Regions from separate parts of the Sporosarcina sp. resist genome, predicted to be linked through region 4. Evidence: riboswitches for the same ligand, from Rfam matches in the RefSeq annotation. Region 4 holds a riboswitch; each other region holds the start of a gene.

What was found. Region 4 has a riboswitch for thiamine pyrophosphate ahead of H7992_RS01910 (thiamine phosphate synthase). Riboswitches for the same ligand answer to the same signal wherever they lie in the genome.
Positions count from the first base shown of each region.
Region 1: linked by a shared signal. The riboswitch ahead of tenA (thiaminase II) and the one ahead of H7992_RS01910 (thiamine phosphate synthase) in region 4 are both predicted to bind thiamine pyrophosphate.
Region 2: linked by a shared signal. The riboswitch ahead of H7992_RS06490 (acetylornithine deacetylase) and the one ahead of H7992_RS01910 (thiamine phosphate synthase) in region 4 are both predicted to bind thiamine pyrophosphate.
Region 3: linked by a shared signal. The riboswitch ahead of thiD (bifunctional hydroxymethylpyrimidine kinase/phosphomethylpyrimidine kinase) and the one ahead of H7992_RS01910 (thiamine phosphate synthase) in region 4 are both predicted to bind thiamine pyrophosphate.

Region 1 is NZ_CP060287.1:1,649,261-1,656,921, reverse strand. Features, by position in the region: gene H7992_RS08400 (AAA family ATPase) at 1-252, opposite strand, end outside; gene H7992_RS08395 (exonuclease SbcCD subunit D) at 249-1,406, opposite strand; TPP riboswitch at 1,557-1,660, shown strand; gene tenA (thiaminase II) at 1,768-2,460, shown strand; gene H7992_RS08385 (ABC transporter ATP-binding protein) at 2,447-3,196, shown strand; gene H7992_RS08380 (ABC transporter permease) at 3,193-3,933, shown strand; gene H7992_RS08375 (ABC transporter substrate-binding protein) at 3,930-4,907, shown strand; gene H7992_RS08370 (metal ABC transporter substrate-binding protein) at 5,073-6,005, opposite strand; gene H7992_RS08365 (metal ABC transporter permease) at 6,039-6,896, opposite strand; gene H7992_RS08360 (metal ABC transporter ATP-binding protein) at 6,896-7,636, opposite strand.
Region 2 is NZ_CP060287.1:1,300,222-1,307,882, reverse strand. Features, by position in the region: gene H7992_RS06495 (LLM class flavin-dependent oxidoreductase) at 1-451, shown strand, start outside; gene H7992_RS06490 (acetylornithine deacetylase) at 1,303-2,577, opposite strand; TPP riboswitch at 2,789-2,891, opposite strand; gene H7992_RS06485 (S-layer homology domain-containing protein) at 2,909-5,095, opposite strand; gene H7992_RS06480 (NADP-dependent oxidoreductase) at 5,328-6,356, shown strand; gene H7992_RS06475 (PhzF family phenazine biosynthesis protein) at 6,453-7,370, opposite strand; gene H7992_RS06470 (hypothetical protein) at 7,412-7,661, opposite strand, start outside.
Region 3 is NZ_CP060287.1:204,486-212,146, forward strand. Features, by position in the region: gene H7992_RS00935 (hypothetical protein) at 1-256, shown strand, start outside; gene H7992_RS00940 (histidine phosphatase family protein) at 469-1,011, shown strand; TPP riboswitch at 1,388-1,493, shown strand; gene thiD (bifunctional hydroxymethylpyrimidine kinase/phosphomethylpyrimidine kinase) at 1,573-2,403, shown strand; gene thiE (thiamine phosphate synthase) at 2,396-3,055, shown strand; gene H7992_RS00955 (DUF3238 domain-containing protein) at 3,111-4,313, shown strand; gene H7992_RS00960 (ring-cleaving dioxygenase) at 4,657-5,595, shown strand; gene H7992_RS00965 (alpha/beta hydrolase) at 5,614-6,225, shown strand; gene wrbA (NAD(P)H:quinone oxidoreductase) at 6,248-6,931, shown strand; gene H7992_RS00975 (helix-turn-helix domain-containing protein) at 6,982-7,661, opposite strand, start outside.
Region 4 is NZ_CP060287.1:382,553-390,213, forward strand. Features, by position in the region: gene thiO (glycine oxidase ThiO) at 1-243, opposite strand, end outside; gene H7992_RS01910 (thiamine phosphate synthase) at 227-832, opposite strand; TPP riboswitch at 1,255-1,363, opposite strand; gene H7992_RS01915 (YebC/PmpR family DNA-binding transcriptional regulator) at 1,437-2,156, opposite strand; gene H7992_RS01920 (phosphoribosylaminoimidazolesuccinocarboxamide synthase) at 2,872-3,555, shown strand; gene H7992_RS01925 (RrF2 family transcriptional regulator) at 3,704-4,186, shown strand; gene H7992_RS01930 (LLM class oxidoreductase) at 4,219-5,172, shown strand; gene H7992_RS01935 (DUF896 domain-containing protein) at 5,213-5,428, shown strand; gene H7992_RS01940 (LLM class flavin-dependent oxidoreductase) at 5,433-6,425, shown strand; gene H7992_RS01945 (hypothetical protein) at 6,492-6,812, opposite strand; gene H7992_RS01950 (superoxide dismutase family protein) at 7,127-7,651, shown strand.

The sequences.
Region 1 (7,661 bases), 1.3 Mb from region 4:
AAACGTCAATTCAACGGTCGTTTGAACTGCGTCGTCTGCGAAGTCGCTTCGCATCGCACGATTATCCGTTCGATCTTCTCCGCTCGCCTGACCATATAGCGCAAAACAAATCCCATCAAATATCGTGGTTTTCCCCGCACCAGTAGCTCCTGAAATAACGAAGAGTCGATTGTCTTTCAATTCCCTGAAATCGACCGTTTCCGTCCCTTTATATGGTCCAAATGCCGTCATCATTAATTGAATTGGCCTCACAGCTGTGTCCCCTCCTTGTGCATAACTTCATGGAGCACTTCTGAAAAGAGGGTCTCCGTTTCTACGTCTGCCGCTTCTCCTTTCATCTCTTCGTAAAATGCTTTAAAGAGTGCTAAATCATCATGCTTCCCATGTTCCATACGTTGTTCATCAACCGCATTTGCGGTCAGCATGAGCACTTTACGCTCAACATGCATCGCGTTCGGATAGACTGACCGTACTTTTTCCATCGGGAATAAAACCGGTGTCTCATCTAGCAATTTAACAAAAACATAATCCTCACTTACTGGGTGCAACAAAATATCTTCCATCGTCCCTACAACCGTCCGCATATCATGCTTTGGCTTCAACTCCCGTTTCTCAACAGATACCTGCCCTGCAGCATCAAGTTCGATAATTAGAAACCCTTTATTATGATGTTCTTCTGAAATCGAATATTTCATTGGCGAACCCGCAAATCGCACTGTTTCATTTAACACATAATGTGCCTGATGTAGGTGGCCAAGTGCAGTATAATTAAATCCTTCGAAAAGATGCGCCGACACATATTCTGCCCCACCAATTGCCAACGGTCGTTCGGAGTCACTCGTGTTATTTTCACTTTCTCCGTGAGGTGTCACAAAAGCATGTCCAACAAATACATGTCGGACCCCCTCTGCCATTTGTTCACGGATAGTTGCCGTCACTTTCTTCATCGCATCGTTATGGTTCACAATCGTTTCATCTTCGTGCAAATGTTTTACAACAGAAGGATCCGCAAATGGTACGAGATGGAAATGAACCTCACCGTAATCATCTGACAAAACGACCGGTTCGATTACTTTCGTCATCTGACCTGCAATATGGTAGCCATTTACTCGCATCAATCCGCTTCCAAAATGGAGGCGTCCCGGGCTATCATGGTTTCCTCCAATCGCTAGGACAGGTATTCCAAGTTCCATAGTAATTTTTCCAAGCACTTCGTCAAGTAGTGCAATCGCTTCTGTAGGTGGCACCGCACGGTCATACAAATCGCCTGCGATAACGACCGCATCTGGCTTCTCTTCTTCGACTGCCTCTACAAATTGATCAAGCACATAACGCTGTCCTTCTGTCATATATATACCTTGAACGAGCTTGCCTAAATGCCAGTCCGCTGTATGGAAAAATTTCAAATTCATTTCCCCCTTCAACACTTTTTCTTTCTACTTTACAGGATAATTCTCGTAAAAGGAAACATACATTCCTTTCTAACTTTTCGCAAAGTTAAGGTTGACCTTCTATTTTTAATATGCTTATAATGGGGATGAGTCCAATTTCATATGATCCACCGCTAGGGGTGCTCTAACAGAGCTGAGAGAGGCATGTGCCTTGACCCTTATAACTTGAACTGGTTAATACCAGCGTAAGGAAGAGGTGCTGACACAATAATTCTGCCGGTCTATTTTCCGGGATACTTTTGATTGTCTACAACCCACTTCTTCTTCAAGGAGTGGGTTTTTTGGTTTTCAAGAATACAAAGGGAGTGTTGGAATCATGAAGTTCACTGACCGTTTGTTAGAAAAGACGTTACCAATCTGGAGACAGAATCATAGCCATCCGTTCGTACAAGGAATTGGCGATGGGACGCTTGATCCGGATAAATTCAGGTTTTATATGGTACAGGATTACTTGTATTTGATTGATTATGCAAAACTGTTTGCGATCGGGGCTGTAAAAGCCGACGACTTGGAAACGATGGGCAAATTCGCGACACTACTCGATGGGACGCTGAACAAGGAAATGGCCCTGCATCGAAGCTACGCACTGCGGTTCGGCATTTCTGAACAGGAACTTGAAAACGCTAAGCCGTCACCAATTGTACTTGCGTATACGCACTACATGTTACACGTCTGTCAAAATGGAACGGTTGCGGAAGTGATGGCTGCTCTGCTTCCTTGCGCATGGAGTTACTGGGAAATCGGTAAGGAGCTAAATGCTATTCCAGGTGCTGCCGATCACTCGTTATATGGCGATTGGATTCAGATGTATTCTTCGGATGAATTCAAGGAACTTGCGGGCTGGTGTATTGATTTAATGAACAAATCAGCAGAAGGAAAACCGGAGCATGAACTGTTAAAGCTCGAGGAGATTTTCCTCAATACAACTCGTTATGAATATATGTTTTGGGATATGGCAAATACAAAACAAATGTGGCCTGGAGTTGAAATGATAAATGCTATCGTTTGACGGTGTTTCATTCACGTACCAATCAGGCAACAGCATACTCGATAATCTGTCATTCAACATTCTTCCCGGTGAGTTTATTTCGATAATTGGTGTTAGCGGTTCCGGTAAAAGTACGATTTTTCGTCTTGTAACCGGATTAGATGAACCCTCAGGGGGTACCATTTCTCTTGAAGGGAATCCAAATACTCAGCGCCTTGGAAAGGTCGGCTATATGCCACAACAAGATTTGTTACTGCCTTGGCGAACCATTTTAGAAAATGCATGTCTTCCGCTTGAAGTAGCCGGATTAGATAAGAAGGCCGCCAAGGAACAAGTACAACCATTATTACAAGAGTTCGGTCTTGGTGGAACAGAGGATAACTATCCAGGAGAACTTTCGGGTGGAATGAAGCAGCGCGTCGCTTTCTTACGCGCTGTTCTTTCTGGCAATTCCCTACTATTGTTGGATGAACCGTTTTCAGCACTCGACGCCATCACCCGACTGGCTATGCAAGAGTGGCTAATCAATCTGTGGGAAAAGCGCAAATCAACTGTCCTTTTCATCACACATGACGTAGAGGAAGCACTGTTTCTGTCAGACCGTATTTTTCTGTTGCAAAACAAACCTGTCACTTCATTCGTGGAAATCGAAGTGCCTCTTGAAAGACCTCGAATAAGAAACGATTTACATCGCGCTGAAATGCTCGAGCTAAAAGAACTGCTTATCGGCAAGCTCAGAAGTGAGGTTTCGCTGTGAAAAATACGGCTTCCTTAGTAATCATTGCAGGATTTCTAAGTATCTGGGAGTTGGGTGCACGCCTTTACGGTAAAGCGTTCATTCTCCCTTCCCCTATACAAATTTTTATACGTTTTTGGGAACTGAGGGAAGTATTATTGTTGAAACATCTACCGGTTACTTTGATGACGATTATTATCGGCCTAGCCATTTCGATTATTTCAGGAACAGCAATTGCAGTGCTAATGTCTTCCCGTCCAGGCATACGAAAAGCGCTCTATCCAATTCTCATTGCATCTCAAATGGTTCCTATTATTGCGCTTGCACCTATTTTTGTACTGTGGTTTGGTTACACAATTTGGAGCAAAGTTGCTGTTACTGTGCTCATCACATTTTTTCCGATAACAGTGAATACATTCGATGGTTTATCGTCAGGAAAAAAAGATATACAAGAACTTTTTTTGACGATGGGTGCTTCAAAAAAGGATATTTTCTATAAATATTCCGTACCAACTGCCCTCCCTCATTTCTTTTCTGGAATGAAAGTCGCTGTGACACTAAGTGTAATTGGCGCTGCAATCGGAGAATGGTTAGGCGCGCAGGCAGGCCTTGGTTACTTCAGTAGGCGTATGATGACGCAGTTCGATGGTGCAGCTGTTTTCGCACCCATCTTTGTACTGAGTGCCGTCGGAATCGGTCTATTCATCTGCGTGACCATTATTGAAAATCGAACGTTAAAATGGAGGATTAAAAATTGAAGAAAATCACATTATCACTTACAAGTATTGCGCTAATTCTATTGCTCAGCGCGTGCAATACTAATGAAAAAACAGAAAAGGTAAGTATCATGCTTGATTGGTATCCTAATGCTGTACATAGCTTCCTTTATGTTGCGGAGGAAAAAGGTTATTTCAAAGATGAAGGCATTGAACTGGATATCAAGTTCCCCGCAAGTCCGACTGATCCTATTAACCTTGCAGCAGCAGGAAAAGTGACTATGGGCATCACCTATCAGCCTGACGTTATAATTGCAAAGTCTGAACAGAATATCGGCATTAAATCCGTCGGCGTTCTCGTTCGTTCGCCATTGAATCACGTAGCATTTTTAAAAGAAAGTGGTATCGAGTCACCAAAAGATCTAGAAGGAAAAACTGTAGGCTATTCAGGAATCCCTTTGAACGAAGCAATACTAGAAACAATGATGAAAGCAGATGGTGCAGACTACGGTAAAGTAAACATGGTCGATGTGGGGTTTGAATTAAATTCTGCATTGATTTCAAAAAAAGCAGACGCTGTTATCGGGGCATATATTAATCATGAAGTACCGCTACTTGAATATGAAGGATTTCCAACAGGCTATATTGACCCGACAGACTTCGAAATACCTTCGTTTTATGAACTTATTGTTGTGACAAGTGACGATACCTGGAAGAAAGACCAAAAGAACATCGAAGCATTTTGGCGCGCTGCCGGAAGAGCCTTTGATGATATGGAGAAAGATCCTGAAGAAGCGCTGTCTATCTTGCTAAAATACCAGGATGAAGCGAATTTCCCACTCGTCGAGGTTGTTGAAAGAGAGTCACTTTCGATTCTTCTTCCGAAAATGACAGCACCTGGTACGTTTGGTGAGCAGGATGAACAGGCATGGCAAGCAACTGCCGATTGGATGACAGAAACCGGTTTATTGAAAAACGAAGCAAATCTTGATGGGATTTTCATTAATATGGACTAACAAAAAACAAGCTTATACTGAGTTTATCACCGTTATGGATTGTATTATCACCGACTCAAACGAGGTTATCACCGCCATGGATTGCGTTATCACCGACACAACCATTTCCTCCAAAAAGCAGCCAGGACTTTTGAAGTAAAAAGTCCTGGCTGCTTCATCATTTTGTTATTGATTCAAACCACTATAAATCATGTCTGCGTTCCATCTTAGCATTTTCACATACGTATCGCCATCATCACCAGGTTTCCCTAGAGAGTCCGTAAAGATTTTCCCTTTAATCGGCACATTCGTTTCCCTTGATACCATCTCCATGCTACGTGGATCGATACTTGTTTCTAAAAATAATGCTTGAACCTTTTCCTCGTTGATAGTTGCAATGATAGTTGTCAGCTGTTCAGGTGTTCCTTCATGGTGTGAATTGATTTCCCAAATGTAGGCTGCATTAAAATCATACGCTTTGGAGAAGTATTTGAACGCACCTTCACTCGTCACGAGTATCCGTCGTTCTTCTGGGATCTTGTTCATTTTCTCCACGATTTCTTCATGAAGGGCTTTGAGTTCAGTGATATATGCATCCGCGTTTTCATCATAGATGTCTGCATTTTCTGGATCAATTTTCTTCAGGGATTTACGCACGTTTTCTACATACTTGATGCCATTGCGCACGTCAAGCCAAGCATGGGGATCTTCTTCCCCTAAATGGTCCTTCGAACTGAGGAGCATCGGTTCAACCCCTTCACTTACACGAAATACCGGCGCATCCTCCCCCGCTTTTCCAGCGGTTTCCATCAATTTAGTAAACCATGCATTTCCTTCTTCTAAATTTAGCCCGTTATAAAAAACAACATCTGCATCTGTCGTCAAAGCGACATCTGCCGGAAGTGGATCATATTGGTGAGGATCTGATCCAATCGGTGCAAGGCTGTGAACATCGACCAAATCTCCCCCGACATTTTTCACAATATCGTAGACAATCGAATACGTCGCAACGACTTGCAGTTTTTCACCCTTCTCTTTTGGAGCAGTCGCCCCTTGGTTACATGCCGACAACAAGACTCCAACAACAATCAGTGCAAACAATAGCATACTTTTTTTCATTCACAATCTTCCCCTTCTATTTTGAATTGCCATTCACGAAACGGCTGATTTTTGTTTATTTGTTCGAATAGCTCTCCACAATAAACCTTGTTTCGGTGAGAATATAAATGCTAAGAAAAATAAAGCGGTTGCGACGAGTACGATTGTTGCGCCAGATGCAAGATTGTACGTGAAGCTCAAATACAAACCAATTATCGCCGAAATCGTTCCACATGCAGCTGAAATGACTATCATGACAGACAGCCGATCAGTTAATAAATAAGCTGTCGAAGCGGGTGTAATAAGCATCGCAACTACTAATATGATGCCCACTGTCTGTAACGATGCGACCGTAACAAGTGTTAATAGAACCATTAAAAAGTAATGGATCATCTTAGTCGGAAGCCCATATGCTTGAGCCATAATCGGGTCAAACGAACTGACAAGCAACTCTTTATAAAATATAAACACACTTAACAACACGAAAATACCAACTATTAGTGTCATCCACATATCAGAAGGTCTGACCGCCAACACATTCCCAAACAGGATGTGATACAAATCTGTACTACTCTTCATAAATGTGATAAGGATAATCCCAGCGGCAAATGCAGCAGTAAACATGATGCCAATCGCAGAATCATTTTTCACACGACTGTTCTGGTTGATGAATCCTATACCGATAGCTGTTAAAATACCCGTTATCACCGCTCCGATAAAGAAATTGATACCTAGCATGAAAGAAATTGCGACACCTGGTAATACGGCATGAGATATCGCATCCCCCATCAGGGCCATTCCTCTTAAAATAATAAAACAGCCAATGACGCCACTAATGATACCAACCATCACCGATGTAATAAGCGCTTTTTGCAGAAAACCATATTGCATAACTGCCTCGATGAAATGCATCATTTCGCCATCACCCCATCTAAAAACGATAATTGTCCGCCGTATGCTTTTGAAATCATTTGAGGCGTAAACACTTCTTTCACACTGCCCTTCGCAATTAACTCCTTGTTTAACAACAACAGTTCATCAAAATATTTTTCCGCCTTGTTCAAATCATGATGGACGACGATGATTGTTTTTCCTTCATCGCGCAACTCTTTTAAAATCTTCACAATCATCTCTTCACTCGTTGCGTCAATTCCAACAAATGGTTCATCGAGTAAAAACAAATCTGCCTGCTGAGCAAGTGCTCTAGCCAGGAAAACACGCTGCTGCTGACCGCCAGATAACTCTCCAATTTGCCGATCCTGAAACTCGATCATATCAACCTTTTCAAGGCACTTCAGAGCCAATGCCCTTTCCTTTCGCCCTGGCCTTTTTAATAATCCAACTGTCGGATACGTACCTATAAGAACTGTATCTTTGACTGTAATCGGGAAATCCCAATCGATTGTACTACGCTGCGGAACGTAAGCAATTCGTTTACGGACTTCTTTCAGCGTGGAACCAAGGATTGTAATATCCCCTTTATCTTTTGAAATCAAATTTAGTAACACTTTAAGCAAAGTGGACTTCCCTGCTCCATTCGGTCCAATGATTCCAACTGATTTCCCACTTGATATCGTGAACTCTATATCATGTAGCACTTCTTTTCCGAAATACGACACATGCAAATTCGAAACTACAATTGCATCTTTCATATTTACACACCTCCATATATCTATT
Region 2 (7,661 bases), 920 kb from region 4:
AGCATTAGCTATCCTTGGTGGGGATCCAATTCGTTTCAAACCACTTGTTGATTTGTATCGCCAAGCTGGCATAAGTGCCGGACATCGTTTAGAGGATTTAAAAGTGGCTGTAACAGGACATACGTATATAACAAAGACATCCCAACAAGCGAAAGACGAATTTTATCCTTACTATGCAAATTATTGGGGATATGTGAACAAACAACATGGAATGATTACGAGAATATCCCGCTCTGATTTCAATTATATGGCCAGTCCCGAAACCGGATTATTTGTCGGCAGCCCTCAGCAAATAATTGAGAAGATTCTCCACCAACACGAACTATTTGGACATCAACGATTCATTGCACAAATGGATATCGGCGGCTTGCCGTTTTCTAAAGTCGCAGCGAGTATTGAAATGTTAGCAACACAAGTAGCTCCGATCGTTCGGCGTGAAACGGCTCGTTAAGGTATCTCATAATAATCTATCTGGAAACATAGAAATCAATTGATACCGTATAAGTAATAGCTTCACTTATTTATATGTTGAAACACATGACTGCTTACTTTTGTGATAAAACACTAGAAGCCTTATGTACATGTGCTTTTGAATCGCTTTGGACTGAACGACTACTGCACCATTATCGGCATTTCTTGCAGCGTAGGATGCGACTTTGTCGCATCCTACGCTGCTTTTTCGTTAATTGTATGGGGGCCCTTCGTCCGCCGCTCTTCAAAGGTACAGCTACACTAAGTTCTGATGCTTTTGGGAACGAGTGAATAACTACATTCCTATCCATAAAGGGGCAGCCAAAGATGCAATTTTGGCTGCCTAATCCCACTCTATAGTATTTCCTTTTTGTATTTTAGAAAGGGTCACTTTCTATATGGCATCACATTGTTACTTGTATGATTTTTGCCAAAGTAAGTAAGGAAAGCTTGTTAAATGCAGCAGAGTGCCCGAAATTTCATCTTCGGGCACTTGCAACTTTTATAGAAAGGTAGTTATTCTTCCATCTTCCAAAGTAGTTGCATTTTCCACTTAAACATTGTAGGTATGTGGTGGACAGTTAGTTGTAACAGGATTACCGAAAAGAGTGTAGCTGGCATTTCCAGCCACATTTAACCCGCGGTAAAGGTGTTGTAATCATTTCGTCCAAAGCTAGCCGCAAATGTACAAGTCAAACGTAGACTTTTAAGCTTTTCTTAAGGTTTAGGCTGTCCCTTGTAAGGCGCCTTCGCTTAGTTTATATAGGCATCCATTTGTTCAACATGTAACAGTTTAATAGTAGTAGATGAATGGGGAGATTACTTGCACTCCTATTTTTTCGTATTACACCACTCATTTATAAATAACATAAGCGTCTTGGTAAATACCACTAATTCTTCAATGTTTATCTTTTCATCGACAGAATGTGCCTCTTCCAACTTTCCAGGACCGTAGATAACAGTTGGAATTCCTGCTGCTCCTAGCCAGCCCGCATCTGTTACTGATCTCGACATACCAATTATTGCAGGACTTTTTTCGGTTTGTTCATGACAATGCGCAAGAAGTTGAACAGCTGCATGGTCCGCATTCATTTCAAGCGCCGGAAATATTTCTCCACGTTCTTCAATCATTGATTTTCCACCCCAGCGAAAGTGAATGGGATTTTCTCTTAACCACGTGTCTGCTTTTGCTACATGGTTCAAATGCTCTTCGATTTCTTTTGTTACAGATTGATAGGTTTCATTCGGATAGAAATGAACGGTGATCCAGAGCCGACATTCATCCGCCACAAAAGCTGCATGCCTTCCTCCTTCTATAACTGCTGGATTAATAGTAGTGGTGCCAGGCGCAAAACCCGGATATTTTTTTGTCACAGCCCAGTGACGTTCTAAATCTTGTAATCCAGCAATAACCTTCATCATCTTTTCTATCGCACTAGCCCCATTAACCGAACCGCCTGCATGAAGCATACTCATCCTCATTGCATCATGGAAAACTTCCTTACTTTTAATCGTTATCCAGCCGGTAATCACACCACCCTGACCATGGATTTGACGATCACTGCCATCGACTACAAGTGCAAAGTCTGCTGTATAGCCTTTTTCCATACATGAAAGTGTTCCAGCCTCTCCCGCTTCCTCCCCAATGACAGTCTGAATTTGCAAATCACCTTTCAGTTCCACACCTAGTTCGTTTAATAATTTAACGGCTAGTAAAGTCGCCGCTACTGCACCTTTCATATCGGATGTTCCTCGCCCATATGCGTTGCCATCTTTAGTCGTTAGTTCAAAGACAGGCACAGTCCACTCTGTTTCATCCCCCACTTCCGCAACGTCTATATGTCCATTAATGATTAGGCTGTTATACAGGTTTCCATCCGTTCCCTTTTTAACGCCTACAACGTTCGGGTCGCCAGGAAATACATCCCAACTAACCGTTTCAAATTTTTCTTGTGCTAAAAAATCTTGAATATACCGCTGTACGCCTGTTGTATTTCTTGCCGGTGGACTAACTGTCGGGAAACGAACGAGGTCCGCTAGCAATTGCACTAACTCCTCTAGACGTTCATCAACTAGGTTACTAATTTTATTTTCCATTTTACTCATCCATCCCTTATCTATATTTTTGGTAGGTGAATCTATATACGTTGTAATAAAGAATTCCATTGAATTCACTACGGCGCTAGCCCTTGTAATGCGCCTTCGCGCAGTTCACTATCTTTATTTCATTTGTTCAACATATATACACTGGAACAGAAAACAGCCGCTTTCCATAATCGGAAGGCGGCTGTTTTCTACGTATATAAAGACATTGAGTGTAGAGTTTCAGCTGCTTCCCTACGCTAGTATGAACTAGATCAGGTTCGAAGGGTTTACATCTATGATGTGTCTCAGCCTAAACGGCTCCCCTAGCAGTATCTATTTAGTTTTTTCTTCTTCACAATGCATCTGTTCTTTCTTCCCCTTTAGGAAGATAGTTCGATAAGTCGATATCACGTAACCCGTTCTTTATTTTAGTTGTGTAACCTAAATTTTCATTCGATAAAAACGAAGCTTTTGAAGCAATCATTTCTTCTAATAAAGGCAAATACGTCGGATCAATATCTTTCCAAAGTTTGTACGAATTTATTAAATCCTCTAAAGTCAGATGCTTGTAATCATCGCCTTTATAGTCACGTAATGCGGAAATACGATACCAAATATCGCCATTATCACGAATCCAATCATCTTTATCCGCTACAATCGCTGTTTGTATAGCCTGCGCTGTATCTAAATACTTCTGATCACCGAACTCATTATAAGCCATGAGTAAAACGTTCATACCGCCCAACACATGATTCATAGAGGCATGTGTCGTTACTTGCTGTGCAATCGGGAAGTAATCCGCGATGTAGTAAGACTCGTCATTCACAGGAATGACGTTTCCTTTACTTTTTTGTGAGACTAGTAAGTCAGCATAATTACGCAATGGCTCTTTCGCATTCTCAATTCCAAAATCAGCACCACTATTATAGTAGAAAAGCGCGATTTGCTCATTAAAACGTGTATCAATGAATGGAGCTGTAATGTCATATAAATCTTTCAAATAGGTGCTTGTAACTTCTGTTTCCCAATAATCTTTGTCACCTTTGAAATTCTTCAAGTTAACAAATGAGTTGTAAATTAAGTTCTCAAAATAACGATCCTCTTGCTCATTATATAAAACCAGCGCACGATCTTCTTTTAATAGAAGTAAGTTCCGCCCATATCCTTGCCCTGTATTAGGCATTGGCTCTGTGGTTATCGCCATTTTATTGTATGGGCCACCCGCCGTGTACCAATTATTACGTTTTTTATAATACTTAGCTGACTCAAGCATCCAGCTCTCCATATTCTCTTCATTCGCAAATAATTGGTCATCCGCATTCATATACCACTGATCTACAATGTCATTGCCTTTTGAATTTAACGTATGCACAGATAATAATGTTGTTCCAACCTGAGCATAAGACAGTGCCTCTTTTTCACCGAGCAATTGACGCATGTAACTGTAGCCATCATTCTCATACTCTAATGACAATTGCTTTGACAAATAAGACTGACCAACCATCCGCTCCTTCACTGATCCATCTAGCTTCACAAATTGGAGTAAACCTGTCGGATAGGATGTTGTGTCACTGCCAAAAACGTCTTTATCATTACGTTTAATCTTGTATTTATCATAACGGTTTAGCTCAAATGAAGCCACTTCATTTTCTTTTTGAATGACATCTACTGTTACAGCAGATTCAGTAGGGTTAATGATTTTCGAAAATAAGAAGTAATCGCCATTATCAAATGAACGAACCGTTAACTCAATGGTCGCACCTTCTATACCGATGTCATAAGTGTAAATATTATCTCGTGAAAATGAGTTATCGATTCTCGTATGATTCGTGAAAAGTATATTCTCTGTCGATCTTAGGTAAATCGGATGTTCATCAAATGACACCTTCATTAAATTCACAGCAGAGGGAATCCGAGTAAAATTAGGCGACAGCTCTAAGTTCGTTAATTCATATTTTTTGGTAGTTGCAATGTTCCCCTTCTCCACAAGTACTTGATGCAGAATCACCGCAAAAGTAGCGCGGTCTACTTGTGATCCGTGATTGAATAGACCTTTTTGTATGCCTGGCATAATTCTGTATTGTGGAACTGCGCCTACACTTCCTTTATCCAATGAAATAAGACTTGGCCATTCGATTAATGCACTATCTTGCAAATTAAATGCATCTACTAATGCCAACTCCATTTGCCTACGTGTTAAAGGTTCTTCCATACCAAAAGAATTGCCTGTCACGTCTTTGATTAAAAATTCATATCCCGCTTTTGTAAAAGATTGAGTAGCCTCTCCAACTGTCATTGCTAGATCCGGACGAAATTGCATATCGCCGTAACCCGTCATTATGCCCATTTCTACAAGTTGCATAACTTCATTTTTCGCCCAGTGGCTATTTGGAATATCCGTAAATTTTGCAGCTGTCGTGACGTCTTCTGATTTAACGACTTGAGCTTCTGCCGCGTTAGCTGTTAATCCAACAGTAGCTGTCGTCGGTAAAGCTACCGTTAATGCTAAAGCGAGAAACATTGTATTTATTTTCTTCATTTTTGTTTAAAGCCCTCCTTTAGTTAAAATTAATAACATCAAATTATAGTTAAGTATAATTATAACACTTTTGGATACTATTTTGGAGTTCGTCCACAGGAGAAAGCAAGGCTGAACAATAGCAATTCAATGGAAAAGAAACACCAGTCCATAATCATTGACCTTAGTAACTCTTGAGTGTTAGGGTTTTCACTTGCCAACTAATTCGGCAAACTACAAAGGAGGAATTGCAATGAAGCAATTGATACAACAGGAAATTCACCTAGCAAATCGTCCCAAAGGAATGCCTGCGAAAGAAGACTTTACCTTTGTAAAGAATTCAGTTCCCTCACCAAAAGTAAATGAAATTTTAGTACGGACGCTTTATTTATCTGTTGACCCATACATGCGTGGAAGAATGCAAGATGCCAAGTCATATATTGCTCCATTTGAATTGAATAAGGTCATTTCAGGGGGTGTCGTAGCTGAAGTAGTTGAATCCCAGTCAGACGCCTTTAAACAAGGTGATGTCGTTGTTGGGAATCTTGGCTGGGCTGAATATACCGTAGCTACTCCAAATGAAATTCGCAAAATAGACCCTAAAATGGCACCTATTTCAACACATTTAGGTATTCTCGGCATGACAGGTTTAACTGCCTATTTTGGATTGCTTGATATCGGAAAACCCCAAGAAGGCGAAACGGTCGTCGTTTCTGGGGCTGCCGGGGCAGTTGGATCAGTAGTTGGACAAATCGCGAAAATCAAAGGTGCCAAAGTAGTAGGTATTGCAGGTTCAGATGAAAAGATTGACTACTTATTGAATGTACTCGGCTTTGATGCAGCTGTAAATTATAAAAAGGATAGTTTCTGGACAGATTTAAAAAATTCCGTACCTGCTGGAGTAGATGTCTATTTCGATAATGTAGGCGGCGACGTTTCAGACGCTGTTTTTACAATGCTAAATCGAAATGCTCGTATTCCATTATGCGGATCAATTTCTTCCTACAATGCTGAAGGAAAAGATAGAGGTCCACGTATTCAATCAGCTATGATCAAGACGAGCGCTATGATGCAAGGCTTCACGCTAGGCGATTTTGCCACTGATTTTGAAAGAGGGTTTACCGACTTAGGTAAATGGCTACTGCAAGGCAAACTGAAATATGAAGAAACAATTGTTGAAGGATTTGAAAATACACCAGAAGCATTCCTTGGTTTATTTAAAGGAACAAATCTGGGAAAACAGCTCGTAAAAGTGGCTAATCCTGAATACGCGAAACTTTAACATTTAATGTAAAATAGCGTGACCTGCAACTTCCAAATACTTATTCAACAATCTCCTCAGGTTACTAAATGAGGAGATTTTGTTTTGTCAAAAAATCTAAACCTTGTTGTGTTTGTTCGTAACAAAAACTATTTCAAGCTCTTTTACATATACTGCAGTTCCTGTAATTTCAATATCATAACTTTTTTCATTTTTCGAGACTTTAACTAGTACACGACCATCCTTTCCCATTTCATGGCCTTGTTCTACTAAAATACGTAGATGGTTTTCGAAGTTTCTATTTATGTATTCGGCGTAATAAGCACCCATCACTCCTGAGGCTGTTCCTGTAACGGAATCTTCAATTGTACCGGAATATGGTGAAGAGAAATGACGAGCATGCATATCTGCATTTTGATCGTACGTCTCCAAACAAAAAGGATGAATAGATGCTTTAGGTATTTCTTTTAATACGGATGGAAATAGCTCATTGTTAGCTTTCATTTTATTAAAAATGCTAAGTTTCTTAATTGGAACTAACAATGTCCATGAACCTGTACTACCATATACAGTGGGTAAATCAGATTCTATATCATCTCTATTAATTCCGATTGAATGGGCCAATTCTTCGTACGAACCGCTAAAGTCTTTTAATTGTGGGGAATCTTGTTTCATAGTTATGTATTCCTCACCATCCGCTTGTGAATCTATTCTGATAGGTAAAATCCCTACTTTCGTTTCAATTGTTAGTTTACTCTTATCATTCAATAAATTCTTAGACTTTAAAGCATATACAGCAGCAATTGTTCCATGTCCACATAAATCCATTTCTTGTCCTGGTGAAAAATAACGTATTCCAAGATCAGCCACATTCGAATTGACTAAAAATGCAGTCTCGTTGAAACCTGCCCTGTAAGCTATTTCTTGCATCTCAAAATCTGTTAAATCATCCCCGTTCAGCACTACTCCAGCAGGATTCCCTTTGTTTGGCTCTTTACTAAATGCGTCATAATGGTAAATAGTTATCGATTTCACTCTTCATTTCTCCCACCTAAAATAAATATATTATCCACTCTTCATTTCCATACAGTCATATACTTCTTACGGTATTTGATATCTTCTTCTGTCTCAATCAAACCCATTGCTATCTGTTTAATTTCTTCCTCTTTTAATGCATCATATAAATTTTTCAAGCCTTGAATCATATCAAATCGAATCAAGGTGTAATGTTTTTCATGCACACCGTTTTGAAAACGTTCCACTATATGATGAATCACTTGTTGTTTTTGTTCCTTTCCAGCTAAGCCCACTCTCCATATCGACTGT
Region 3 (7,661 bases), 180 kb from region 4:
TCAGTTGATGTCCGATCCAATCCGCACAGCTTCTCTCTTTGCATCATTGAACAGCAATGCAATAGATGTAAATGCAGCATTATATTTGCAGGAAGAAACGAGCGCTGCCGTTGAGGTGGAAACAGAACATCAATTGATTAACATAGAGGATGATCTGGATAATTTTGATTGGGAACAGTTAAAGGAGCCAGAAGAAACCTCTGTTGTAGAAGAGGAAGACCCTTTAGCTGACTTCCTTGCCCAGATGAATAAATAATAGTGAGTGCCTGCATAAGAAACCACCATGAATGCTTAAATTTTCATGATGGTTTATTGTACAGGCACTTTTTGTTGTGATTTCTAAGGAATCTAAAACATTGAGATGTTTTCTTTGGAGCATACAAGGGAAAAAGAGTAATAGGGATGACTACAGCTAGTTTGCGAATGGGTTGTATGTCTATTTAGTAAGAAGAATGGGGTGAAGCGGGTATGGAAAAAGTTATTTACATCGTGCGTCATTGCTCCGCAGAAGGGCAGGCACCACACGCGGAATTGACTGCTGAAGGGATTCTGCAGGCGGGTCAGCTTGTAGCGTTTTTCGAAGATATCGAAGTGGATCGGATTATTACGAGTCCGTTTTCTCGTGCACGTCAGACGGGCTGGCCTATAGCTGAGCGGAAGAAGTTGCATGTAGAGGTGGATAGTCGGCTTATGGAGCGCGTGCTAAGTTCAATGGATTTCGAGGATTGGTTGATAAAGCTGGAAGATACGTTTTTTGACCTTCATCTAAAATATGAGGGTGGGGAATCTTCGAGTGAAGCGATGTCGAGGGTCTGTGATGTTGTGGATGAGCTGGGTGACGGTTCGCGGACAGTGCTTGTGACACACGGGAATTTAATGGCGCTATTATTAAGTTGTTATGATGAACGATTCGATTTTGGGCAGTGGCAGGCACTGACGAATCCAGACGTGTATGTTATACGGATTAAGGATGGGGACTCAGAAGTGGAAAGAATTTGGGGTTCTGAATAAAAAAACAGGCCGCTGTGATGTCGGCCTATCTAGGTTTTAGTGAATGTTAACCCATTGTAAGATTAGTAATAATGACCACTGCAATAATAACGAGTGCCCCGAAAAGACTGATCCACATGGATTTGTCGGGATTATTCGGTCTGCTGTCTGCTTTATGCATAAACTGCGCCTTCTTTCTGTTTATGTCATTAACTATACTCTTATCGACGATAGAATGGAATAAACTGTTACCACGTGAAACGAGTTTATTATATATATTGAACCTATTTGATGGAGTTTTTTATTTCCATTACTCTATGCTTCTATTGAAAATGGACCAAACATTCCCACAATCTCACACTAGATATGTTACACTTGCTACAAAGCTGAATAGTTTAACAACCACTAGGGGAGCCTTTTTTAGGCTGAGACGTGCATGAATGCGCGGACCCTTGGAACCTGATCCGGATTATACCGGCGTAGGAAAGTGGGTACGCCTTTTACGAATAGTTAAATGGCTAGCCGCTTTCTTACGCCACCGGGAAGCGGCTTTTTAGTATAAATAAAAGGGTGGCGAATCGAATGGTACGTGTGGCATTGACAATTGCGGGGTCGGATAGTGGTGGTGGTGCGGGTATTCAGGCAGACTTGAAGACGTTCCAAGAATTGGGTGTTTTCGGTACGTCGGCACTGACAGCGGTGACAGCGCAAAATACATTTGGAGTGACGGCGATACAGCCGGTTGACACCGCTATTATTAAAGCGCAAATACAGGCAGTTATTGAAGATTTTGATGTTAAAGCGATTAAGACAGGGATGCTCTTTTCGACAGAAATTATCTATGCAGTGGGAGAGGCGTTTCATTGGAGCGGAATTCCACTTGTCATTGATCCGGTGATGATTGCGAAAGGGGGTGCTTCATTGTTAGAAAGACAGGCGGTTGAAGCGTTGAAGACTGTACTGGTACCTCTTGCAGCTATTGTTACACCTAATATTCCAGAAGCAGAAGTGCTTGCAGGAATGGAAATAAAGACGAATGAAGACATAGAACGAGCGGCGAAACATATAATAGCGTTGGGCGCGGGGGCGGTTCTTATTAAAGGGGGCCACCGGAAAGAAGCGCCTTATGCGGAAGATCTGTTCATGGGGGCTGACGGGGAACGGTTCTCGGTTCGCGCACCATGGATTGATACGAAAGATACGCATGGAACAGGGTGTACGTATTCGGCGGCACTGACAGCGTTTTTGGCAAATGGGGAAACGGCAGCGAATGCAGTTGTTTCTGCAAAATGTTTTATCCACGCAGCAATTGAAGATGGACTTAAAATTGGTGGCGGCCATGGTCCGACGAATCACTGGGCATATGGACGCCGCGGTAACAAGACAATGGAAGGGGTTGTAGTTTATGGATAAGCAAACAGTTAACTTATATTTCATCATGGGTACAGTGAATTTGGCGGGACGCGACCCGTTACATGTCTTAGAAGAGGCGCTAAAGGGTGGTATAACGAGCTTTCAATTACGTGAAAAAGGGCCTGGTGCATTAACGGGTGAAGAATTGAAGGCATTTGCACAAGCGTGTCAGCAATTATGTGAACAATATAGTGTACCTTTCATTGTCAATGATGATATAGGTCTTGCGATTGAAATTGGTGCAGACGGTATTCATATCGGGCAGGAAGACGGATATATTTCAGCAGTGCGTGACAAGGTTGGTCCAGACATGCTAATAGGTGTTTCTACGCATAATGTAACAGAAGCGATTGCGGCAGCTGATGCTGGGGCTGATTATATCGGTCTAGGTCCAGTTTATGAGACACAGACGAAAATGGATACGCAACCGGTTATTGGTATCGAGACAATTAGGGAAGTGGCATCGTTGTTACCTGGCTTACCAATTGTTGCGATTGGCGGAATTTCAGAACGCAGAGCCGGTGCTATCATTAAAGCGGGTGCGTCAGGGGTAGCGGTTATTTCTGCAATTTCTGGAGAAGAAGATCCTGGAGAAGCAGCAAGTCGTTTAAAAGGTGCGGTCCTTCTTTCATTAACAGGTATTGAAATGTAATGTTTAACTGCTCGCGAAATATACCACACTTCCAAGTAAGGGGTGTGGTGTGCGGATGAAAAAGAAACTGTTTGAAATACAAACCGTTTTGCATAAGGCAGATCTAATCTATTTCACATGGAATGATGTCGGCGGAACCTACAAAGTCTATAGAGACGGGCATCATTTGTATGAAGGAACGGTCTCTGAATTTAGTGACGGTGATTTCAAGCATGCGAAACTATATAATTACTTAATCGAACGTGTTGAGGATGGTATTGTGATTGACGTTATTGCATTGCAAACGTCAGCATTTGCTGAACAGAAAAACAAAGAAAGTCCGCTTCAGTCACTTGTCATGACAACGATTGTCGCAAAGACGCAAATTGCATTGTCTTGGGAGGAAATTAAAGATGTCGCTGAATATGATGTCTACCGAAATGGGACGCATATGACAACGGCGGTCGGTAATTCTTACATCGACAGGGATTTTTCGTTGGATGAAATCTATACGTATACGATTAAATCTAAGCGGTCACTTGCGAAGTCGGAAGAACGATTCAACGTCTTTCAGTCGATTGTCTCCACTGTTTTTGGGCTGTTGAATCCGGTTTCGTCGAAGGCAGAAGCGGCGATTGAACAGTTTTCGGTGACAAAATCCATTGCCAAGCCGAGGGAGTTGCTGACGCCTGTTCAAGACAGAGTTCGTCTTCCGAATGTAGATAGGTGGGGATTCCGCTACATGACGTTTTTGCAGGATGACTGGGTGCTGAATCCGAATCTTTTATCGCGAAATCGTTATTTTAAAGGGGATGACAGGGGATTCGATTCAAATGGAGCCAGTTATCGGACCCGAGTGGACGTCGAACTGGCATATGACCTTGAACGTTCTCCGTTGACGTTTACAAGGGATGTTGGGCCATCGATTGTCTATGATGCTTTTAAGCGCTTTAGGAAACAAGCAACCGCTTCACACGATGGGATTACGTTGAAACGGACAAATCACGGGGAAGACGAAGCGGGATTTCATCTTCTGCATGCTGTCGGCAATCCCCTTACAACGGCCCCTGACATTAACTATGAAGTGCGAGCAGTTATGAGGCGGGACGGAACGTTTGATATGACGGGTTACCACGATCAGGCGCCCCATCATGAGATTTACCTGATGCGCGGTGAAGAGAATGAATGGAAACCAATTCACCAAGCGGAAAGTAAGGGGCTCGCGTGGATGTCCGAGGTAATTGCTTGGCAGTACTGGCGAATCTCTAATTTTGAATAGTAAACAATGAACTCCTTCCGTTGTCATAAATGGAAGGAGTTCATTGTTTATCCGGAAAGGAAAAATATGAGTTGCGTAGATAGCGAATTATGCATCCCTACTATTCGATAGGATGAACCTTGGTAATAATGAATGTACTGTGACAAGAGGCTATCTGAACTATCTCGGATAGCCTCTTTATTCACTTTTAAGCGTTTATTGTTGAACAAGACGGGCGGTGACTCGTTTCTTACATCCGATTTATATGCTTCAAGCCAACTCGTTGACAAAGAAAACTCTGCTTGGTATGATTACCTTGAATTCAAGATAAATAACTTTCTACTAATTCGAGGAGAGAATTGATATGACGAAAAAATCAATGGGCATTCACCACATAACTGCAATCGTCGGACATCCGCAAGAAAACGTCGACTTTTACGCGGGTGTTCTTGGGTTGCGTCTTGTCAAGAAAACCGTCAACTTCGATGATCCGGGGACGTATCATCTTTACTTTGGTAATGGAAACGGTGCACCGGGTACGATCATTACGTTTTTCACATGGGCTAATGCTCGCCAAGGAACAATTGGGGATGGTCAAGTCGGTGTTACGTCGTACGTAGTACCGGTCGGGGCAATGACTTTCTGGGAAAACCGTCTTGAGAAATTTAAGATTGCGTTTAGCAGATCAAACCGCTTTGGTGAAACGTATGTATCATTTGATGATCCACACGGTTTGAGAATTGAGATTGTCGAGCGAGAAGATGGGGTAAAGAATGAATGGATGGTTGGTGAAATAACAGCGGATGTCGCTATAAAAGGGTTTGGCGGCGCAACGCTATTATCTACACAACCTGAAAAAACGGCTCATCTTCTTGAACAAGTTATGGGGCTTGAAAAAATCGGTGAAGAAGGCGAATACATCCGGTTTCGCTCAACAGCGGACATTGGCAATGTCGTCGATTTGAAAACAACATCATCAGGTCGTGCACAAATGGGTGTCGGCACAGTACACCATATCGCTTGGCGCGCTGAAGATGATGCGGATCAACTGGACTGGAAATCACTTGTTGAAGAGAATGGTTATGGCGTGACTCCGGTGAAAGACAGAAACTATTTCAATGCGATTTACTTCCGAGAACACGGAAATATTTTGTTTGAAATTGCAACGGATGCACCAGGCTTTGCACATGACGAGTCCGTGGAGACGATGGGAGAAAATCTTATGCTTCCAACGCAATATGAGCACAGTCGCGAACAGCTGGAATCTTCTTTGATCCCTTTTGAAGTGCGAGAAATTGATTGATACGAGGAGAGATATACTATGAAACATATTTATAAACCAGGAAAAAATGCTTCAAAACCGGTGTTACTTTTGCTTCACGGCACAGGAGGCACAGAACAGGATTTACTGGGACTTGCCGACTTAATTGACCCCGATGCTGGGGTACTAAGTGTTCGAGGAAATGTCCTTGAAAACGGCATGCCGCGTTTCTTCCGTAGATTGGCGGAAGGGGTATTCGATGAGGAGGATTTAATCTTCCGTACGAAGGAATTGAATGCGTTTCTGGATGAAGCTGCAAAAGAAAATAGTTTTGACAGGTTGAATGTCGTTGCGGTTGGTTATTCTAATGGAGCGAACATCGCAGCAAGCCTGCTGTTCCATTATGCAGAGGCTTTGAAAGGCGCAATTCTTCATCACCCGATGGTACCGAGGCGTGGAATCGACTTGCCAGATTTAGCCGGCATTCCGGTGTTCATCACCGCAGGAAAAAATGATCCGATTTGCCCTGCGAAGGAGTCAGAAGATCTCAAGGAATTATTGGCAGGCGCGGGCGCAGTGACGGAAGTTCACTGGGAAATGAATGGTCATTCGCTAACGCGTACGGAAGTGGACGCAGCGGCAGAGTGGTACAAAACAACATTTGTGAAATGAAAAGAGAAGCGGAGATAAAAAAATGAGTTTTTTAGACAGGTTATTCGGCAAAAACACTACAACAAGTAAAGAGGAGACGGTAAACATGATAAAAACAAAAACAGCAATCGTATATTACAGTTCAGGCGGTACGAACTACCAATTGGCACAGTGGGCTGCAGAGGCGGCTGAAGCAGCAGGTTCTGAAGTACGACTGATGAAAGTGGCTGAAACAGCTCCACAAGCTGCAATCGATTCATCTCCGGGCTGGAAAGCGCATGCTGAAGCAACGAAAGATGTACCTGTTGCAACAGGAGAAGATCTTGAGTGGGCGGACGCGATTATCTTTAGTGTACCGACACGTTTCGGTAATGTACCTGGGCAAATCCAGAGTTTCATCGATACATTAGGTGGTCTTTGGTTCCAAGGCAAGCTCGCTAATAAAGCAGTAAGCGCAATGTCTTCAGCACAAAACCCACATGGCGGTCAGGAAGCAACAATTCTTTCCTTATACACAACAATGTACCACTGGGGAGCAATTGTTGCGGCACCAGGTTTCACCGACGCAGTTACATTTGCAGCTGGTGGTAACCCGTACGGTACAAGCGTAACTGTCGGACAAGATGGAAAAATAGCGGATGACGAAGCGGCAATTAAAGCGGCAGTTGCTCATCAGGCGGGACGTACAGTAAAAGTTGGAACAGCATTGAAAAGTATGAACGCATAACACGTAATACGAAGAAAGCCGACCTTATGATGGGTCGGCTTTTTCGATTTTTATACATAAGTAGAACGTAGATGACAGGCTAGGTGTATTTTCAAGGAGTCTTCATTGTCGTTTAAGTCGAGTTGCAGTACGTGTTCAATTTTCCGAATGCGCTGGTATAGTGTGTTGATGTGAATATGTAGTTTTTCAGCTGTTTTTGTAGCGGAACGGTTTGATTCAAAATAGGTCAGCAAGGTTTCTTCCAACTCGGACTTTTTTTCATGAGGGTAGGATAGGGGAAGAAAGACCTCATCGATAAATTGTTGGATTTCCCTGGGCGACTGATTTAAAAAGAGCTTGTTTAACCCAATGTTTTCGTAACGAATGATATCTAGCCGATTACGTGAGGTTAGGTATGTCAGTGTTTTGTTCGCTTCTTCGTAAATCTTTTTAATGGCGTGTAATCCTTTATAAGTCGAGCTAATGCCAGCGCGGAAAGAATGTTGATCCTTCGCATCCCACTCTTCTTTGACGACGTTGAACTTTTGTTGGAAGATCTTAAAGTGGCTGGATTCTGTTATAGAGGCGAAGAAGATGACTCGATTTTGTAACCCATAAATCATTGTTTCAGTCTTGGGTAGTTCGTTTTTTAATTTCAGTACTAGATGGTGAATCTTGATTTCCAGTAGCTGCAAATCTGTGTAATTCGGTATTTCAAAAATCGCCATAAACCAATATGTGGAGGCGTTTA
Region 4 (7,661 bases):
CGCCCCTGCATCACGTTGGAATTCTGAATACAGTACCTGACTTTCTTGCGCGAATGAATAAAAGGTATCATTCAAATATTCAGAGTGAGCACCGAGCATTCCGCCAGCTGCACGGGTAGTCCCTTGAGCGATTTTATCGCGTTCAACAAGGTGAACTGACAAACCCTCTTTTGCTAAATAATAAGCTGTACTGCAACCAATAATCCCTCCCCCAATAACGACAACATCAACTGGTTGTGACATGGTTCGCATCCTTATAGGCTGTTGCTGCAACTTCAGGATTGTCACTGCCAAAAATGGACGACATCAATGCAATTCCTGCAACTCCGCCTTGATTTAATTGCGGAAGGTGATGCGGCTGAATTCCACCAATTGCGTAGATAGGAATTGCTAGCGATTCAACGATTTGAAAAAGCTCATCGGTTCCACGGGGGAAGAGGCCAACTTTTGAACTTGTCTCGAATAAATGACCATAAAGAATCCAGTCAGCACCTTCTTTATAAGCAGTTTCAGCTTCACCATAAGAGTGGACAGATCTGCCGAAGGAGATAGCCGGGAATTTTTTTTTGAGTAGCGTTAGCGGTTCGCCGTATCCGGGAAGTTGAACTTTGTTAATCCCGGTAATTGAAGCGACATTCGTTCGCCCATGGACAATTAGTTTAGTTGAATTAAAGCCAGATTCGATTAATTGTCGAATCAACGCTATTATTTCTGAATCCATTTTCGATTTCTCACGTAAGATGGCTGCGTCGATAAAAGGTTCGATTGCTAGCAGGGTATCAAGCAATTGGCTACGTTCCATTTTGTCATCTGTTACGGCAATTATCTTCATCGAACTCCTCCTTATCGAAAAGAAATAGTATATGTTTTCACCTGGGAATAGGGTCTAGTTTCAGGCGCCAACCCCTCGGGTCATAAGTCGTTTTACTGCGAGGGCTGAAGGACGCCCTCTTCGTAAACCGTCTTATGCCTGTCGGGGGCCTACAGGATGTAGGTCATGCAGCTGTTGCCACAGGAAGTGGCGCACTTAAGCTGCGTTCATTTGTAGCGGCGCCTTCCGCTTTTCTTGTTGTCTAGACTCCAGGCGCCAGCCCCTCGAGTCGCTTCAGTCTTGCCGAAAAGGCAAAGAGCGCCTTTATCGTCAAGCCTTCCAGCGCTTTTCGGGGCTAAACGGCGCCTTCCGCTTTTCTTCATAAAAAAAGACCACTTTCCAGGTATGGAAAGTGGTCTGTCGATGGCATTAGAATGCACTGATAGGAAGACACGCCACTTCCCTACGCAGGTACAAACCTGTTCAGGTGATAAGGGTAGCGGAGTGGAACTCGTTTCTCAGTCCTTTAAAAGGATTCCCCTAATGGTCGAATATGTTATGAAGTTGTCAATCTATTAGTAGCATAGCACGTCAATGGAATGAATGAAAGGATGAACAGTTGCGCTTAGTCGTCTAAGTGGACGTTATGATGCACTTGTTGAACATCTTCCAAATCATCCAGTACGTCAATCATTTTCTCGAATTGTGCTTGAGCTTCTGGTGACAGAGTCAAGTCGTTTTGTGCAAGCATTGTTATTTCAGCGACGTTAAACTCTGTAATACCGGCACTTTTTAAAGCTGCCTGAACAGCATGGAACTGGTCTGGCTCAGCATAGATGATGACCGATTCCTCTTCATCTAGAATATCACGCACTTCGACGTCCGCATCCATTAGAAGTTCGAGAACGTCGTCGGCGGACATACCTTCAATTCCGATAACTGCAGTCGCATCAAACATATAGGAAACGGATCCGCTGACACCCATATTACCGCCATTTTTACCGAATGCGGCGCGTACTTCTGATGCAGTACGATTTACGTTATTTGTCAGTGTATCGACAATAACCATCGAGCCATTTGGTCCGAATCCTTCATAGCGAAGCTCGTCAAAGTTTTCTTCTGAACCACCTTTTGCTTTTTCAATTGCCCGGTCAATAATCGCTTTTGGTACACTATATGTTTTTGCGCGTTCTACGACAAATTTTAGCGCTTGATTCAATTCAGGATCAGGCTCGCCTTGCTTCGCTACTACATAAATTTCACGTCCGAATTTTGCATAAATGCGACTCGTGTCCGCATCTCTTGACGCTTTTTTCTCTTTGATATTGTTCCATTTACGGCCCATGAATTTCCACTCACTTTCGATTAAGCATAGATTTACTACAATAAGTATACAACAATTATATGCAAGTAGACGAGTGGGAATTATTAAAAATGGGCTGTTAGGTTGTATAAGAGAGAAATTTTTTACCTGTATATGTTGAATTAAAGAATCCCACTAAATTTACTGTGGCGCTCAATAAGGAGAGAGTATTAATTCGGGGGGGGGGATTGTAGAACGCTTGGCGCTTTGGGGATGCCTTTGCCGCGCCTGCGCTAGGATGTTCATTATCGAGAGAAATGTGATTTTGAGATGTATACGCCGAGATAATAATGTGCTTATTTTTTGCTACTAATTCTATTCAAGAAAGACACACTCCGGGTTGCAGTTTTCATCGCAGATAATGAAAAGCTCTTTCTCACATAGACTATCTAGCGCAGGCGCGTCTTCGCGGGAGGCATCCACAAAGCGCCGAAGCGGTATTAGGGGGAATCCTAATTCATTTCAAGTACAAGGTTTTTTTCAGTAGCCTCCCAAAAGCCCTTGTAAAGCGCATACGCCGTATTCATTTGTTCAACATATATACTGTCTTTCAATTATGAGAATTTGTCTACTATCGTACAGTTTTGGCGTGATGGAAAGAACATTATCCGATATTTAAGAAAAACTCTTTTTCTTATGACGATTCTCAATTATACTAAAGGTGAACGTTCATCCTACTATAGAAGGGAACAGACGCATGGAACTCATATATAAAGGGAAGACGAAAGATGTATACAAATTGGACGGCAACAATGTACTACTGAAATTTAAAGATGATGTAACCGGAGAAGACGGGGTTTTCGATCCTGGCGCGAACACAGTTGGCTTATCGATTGAAGGCGCGGGGCAATCCGGACTTCGGATGACGAAATATTTCTTTGAAAAAATGGCGGATAAAGATATTCCTACTCATTATGTAGATGCTAATATTGATGAAGTAACGATGACAGTACGATCAGCGAAGGTATTCGGCAAAGGCCTTGAAGTGATTTGCAGATACCGCGCTGTTGGAAGCTTCTTGCGTAGATACGGTGCGTACTGTGAAGAAGGACAACCTTTGGATGCCTTCGTAGAAGTCACGCTCAAAGACGATGACCGTAACGACCCGCCGATAAACAAGGATGGACTAGCACAACTTGGTCTATTGACAACTGATGAATACGTTACGCTCGAAGCATTAACGAAAGAGATTTCAGGCGTAGTTAGAGCTGAACTTGCAGCAAAAGGTCTTGACTTGTATGATATTAAACTCGAGTTTGGACGCGACGCTGAATCAGGTAAAATCATGCTGATTGACGAAATTTCCGGTGGGAATATGCGCGTCTATAAAGACGGTACATATATTGCACCAATGGATCTTGAAAAATTGATACTTGCATAAATGACAAACCGCTGTTAATTCCACGAAACTGGAGTTGGCAGCGGTTTTTATTACAATCAAATAAATGTACTTTACGAGTACTGTAAGATAAAATTCGATAAAGAGGATAATGAATATCTACATTAGATTAATAAAAGAGGCGAATTTTATGCAAATGAAAACAGGCGTTGAGCAGTCTGTTTATGCGATTCTCATGCTAAACATGCTGCCGGATAGAGCAGTACTACCAGGAGATGCAATCAGCCAGCAACTGGGAACCTCACCAACATATTTTCAAAAGTTGTTGAGAAAACTGGTCAGTGCAGACTTGATTACTTCTGTGTCAGGTGTAAAAGGCGGGTTCAAATTAAAGAAAAAGCCCGAAGAGATTCGGATATACGATATTTATCTCGCAATAGAGGGTCAGCAATCCCTTTATTCCGCGAGTGGGATTCTCGACGACATGCTTGATTTGGAAAAAGAAGATACAGGTTGTTTGTTAACGGACTTAATGGGAGAAGCTGAATCGGTTTGGAAATCCGTACTGAAGCGTGAAACAATCGCATCCCTATCAGATGGAATTCAGACAGAGCGCTATCAAGAGAAAGTGGAATTTCTACAAGAATTGATTCGCGAAAAAATGGTTCTGTGATTGAAAAGTGTGGCAGCTAGGAGGATGACATTATGGGGAAATTCCAATCACATAATGGTTTTGCACGAACGTTTAAGGAAAACAAATTAACGCTTGGGTTTATGTTTCCTTTGGAGCCGGATGCAGGAAGTCTCCCCAAGATGGATTTGAAAGAGCAAATGAAGCTTGTGAAAAAAGTAGAAGATCTAGGATTTGCTTCTTTGTTTGTTAGAGATTCTCCGTTATTCGATCCTAAATTTGGAGATGCAGGTGTTATATATGATCCTTTTATTTTTCTCGCCTATGTAACAGCACATACGAATAAACTCGCGCTTGGTACTGCAAGTGTTGTCACAACATTACGTCACCCCCTGCACTTAGCCAAATCAGCTGCATCTTTGGATGAAATGTCTAATCAACGTTTCTTGTTTGGCGCTGCAACTGGTGACCGCCCAATCGAATTTCCCGCATTTAAAGTGGAGCGTAATGATAGGGCAGAATTGTTTCGGGAGTCGTTAACGGTCATGAAAAAAGTGTGGGAAGAATCATACCCACAGGTTCATACAGAAAGGGTTGGCATGACAGAAGGGGATATTATTCCCAAGCCTGTCTTAGCCGATATCCCCGTTTTAGCAACAGGCTATTCTGGTCAAACGACTGAATGGCTGGCAGAACATATGGATGGCTGGATGTTTTATGCGCAAGAAGCGAATCGCCAGCGTGAAATGATCAAACTTTGGCGACAGGCAACGGGTGAGTTTAAACCATTTATACAACCATTGGTTATCGACTTATCAGAGAATCCGTTGGCCGCACCGAACCCAGTACCTATAAAAGTAGGCTTTAGGTCAGGTCATAAGTTTCTAATCGATTACTTGTATGCTTTACAAAATATTGGTGTTAATCATGTCATATTGGGTTTGAAAACGGGTAACCGCCCCGTGGAAGATGTAATTCAGGAAATAGGGGAATATGTACTTCCTCACTTTCCATCAATTGAGAAGTGAAGCCATTGAAAAGTAAATGATAGGGGAAGAGGGAGAAAAAATGATTAAAGACTTAGACCGCATTAATGAGCTAGCAAAAAAACAACGTGAAGAAGGTTTGACAAATGCCGAAATGGTTGAACAAACAGTATTGCAGCAAGACTACTTACGAGAAATTCGTGGGCAAGTTCTGAACACTGTTTCAGGTATAACTGTGATTGACCCACTTGGGGAAGATGTCACACCTGAGAAGCTTCGCCAAGAGAAGGGACGTTAAACATATGAGATTAAGTATACTAGATCAAGCACCTGTTACTAGTGGAAATACTGCCCCAGGTGCTTTGAAAAAAGCAGAAGAACTGGCTATCTTGGCAGATGAATTAGGCTATCATCGGATGTGGATGGCTGAACATCATGGAACAAAATCATTTGCAAGTTCAGCACCCGAAGTAACAGCAGCTCACTTGGCTGCCAAAACGAAAAACATTCGTATTGGTACAGGCGGTGTAATGATGATGCATTATTCGCCATTGAAACTAGCTGAAGTGTTTAAAACATTGAGTGCATTTTCTCCTGGTCGAATTGACTTTGGTGTCGGTCGCGCGCCGGGCGGGGATAACCAAGCCATTTATGCATTATCAGAAGGCCGCAAACCGATGGTCAATGATATGTATGAGAAATTTGAGACGGCACTCCAATTGATTAACGATGAAGTGCCGGAAGACAATTTGTACAACAAAACAATCGCAACCCCTTCTACTATCGTTTTACCGGAAGCATGGTTGCTTGGTTCGAGCGGCAACAGCGCAATCCAGGCAGGTCGGATGGGTGTAGGCTATTCGTTTGCGCAGTTCTTCAACGGCGGTATGACTAAAGAGATTTTAGATGCATATAAAAAGAATTTCCAACCCTCGGCGTTCTTGGAAAAACCGGAAATCAATGTGTCCTATATGGTAACGGTAGCTGAAACAAAAGAAGAGGCTGAATTCGAAGCTGTACCTCAGGACATTGCCCGTTTAATGCTAATGAAAGGTCACCTCGGGCAATCCTTAACACCTGAAGAGGCCCAAGATTATCCGTTGACGGAAATGGATCGTATGACCATTAAAGAAAATCGTAAACTGCATTTAGTGGGAACAGCTAAAGAGATTGCGACGCTGTTACAAACAGAGCAGGAGCATTACGGATTTGATGAAGCCATGATTTGCAGCATTCCTCATTCGCAAAAGAAACGCTTGGATGTTTATCGTTTATTAGCGAAGGAACTGTTTTAAAGTTAATTAAATAAAAGAGATAAACCGCCGCCAATTCGACGTAAACTGGAATTGGTAGCGGTTTTTTTACTTGTTTGTATCATTTGCCGATTTCTCAAGTGTATAAAATATAGTGAAGATACCTAGTGAAATAACGATTAGTTCACGAACGATGGTTCCACCCAAATTTAATTCATCGGCTAGGATTCCACCAAGAATTCCAGTATAGCCAGCAACACCTATCGACATAACTGAGATGATGTAAAGTAAATACTGAGCTATTCCAAGCTTTTTACTTCTCCAAATAAAGACAATACTTGATAGCAATCCGATGATTAACAATTCATCAATTTTATTCAAATAACTTTGCAAATCAGCTGAAGACATTGTAATTGTCAAGAAAGACATGCGATTTCCACCCTTTCTGTCAAAGGTAAGACGAAGTGATATGGAATTAGTTTCCTGGTGTGTTAACCCGATCTGTGTTTAAGCAATCGCAGAAGAAACTATAAGATATAGATAATTGAACATATGAATACGTGTAAAAAGGGAGTGAAGGCACTCCCTAAGCGCTGAAGCGTAATTGAAGGGAATCATTATTTCAACTTAGATAGGAAAATAATTCTACTTTCCATACATATTAAAATGAATTAAAGCCATCCTCCTTAGTAAAGAGATAGTGAGGAGGAATTATATTGAAACAAAAAATTGTACTATCCATTATGTTGTCTGCGCTATTGATTGCTGGTGGGTGTGGAAAGAATGGAGTGAAATTACCAGTCACTGGAGAAAGCGTCCAGTCGGTGATGTCGCCGATTTTGAACACGAAAGGGGATAAAATTGGTGAAGCCAGCTTTGTTGAAGGAATCGACGGTGTGACAATCAATATCCAGGCTGAAGGATTGTCGCCAGGCAAACATGGCGTTCATATTCACGAAATGGCTGTGTGTACACCACCTGATTTTAAATCTGCAGGAGACCATTTCAATCCGGGACATAAAGAACACGGGTTTGATAATCCAAAAGGGTTTCATTTAGGTGATCTACCGAACCTCGAAGTCGATGCAGATGGTAAGGTCACTGCTGAAGTGACGACTGCATTAGTTACGCTAAAGCCAGACGTTAAGAACTCACTTCTTGATGCTGACGGCAGTTCGCTTGTTATTCATGAAAAAGTAGATGACTACAAAACGGATCCATCGGGTAACTCAGGTGATCGAATTGCCTGTGCGGTTATTAAAAAGTAGTAAGGGATAG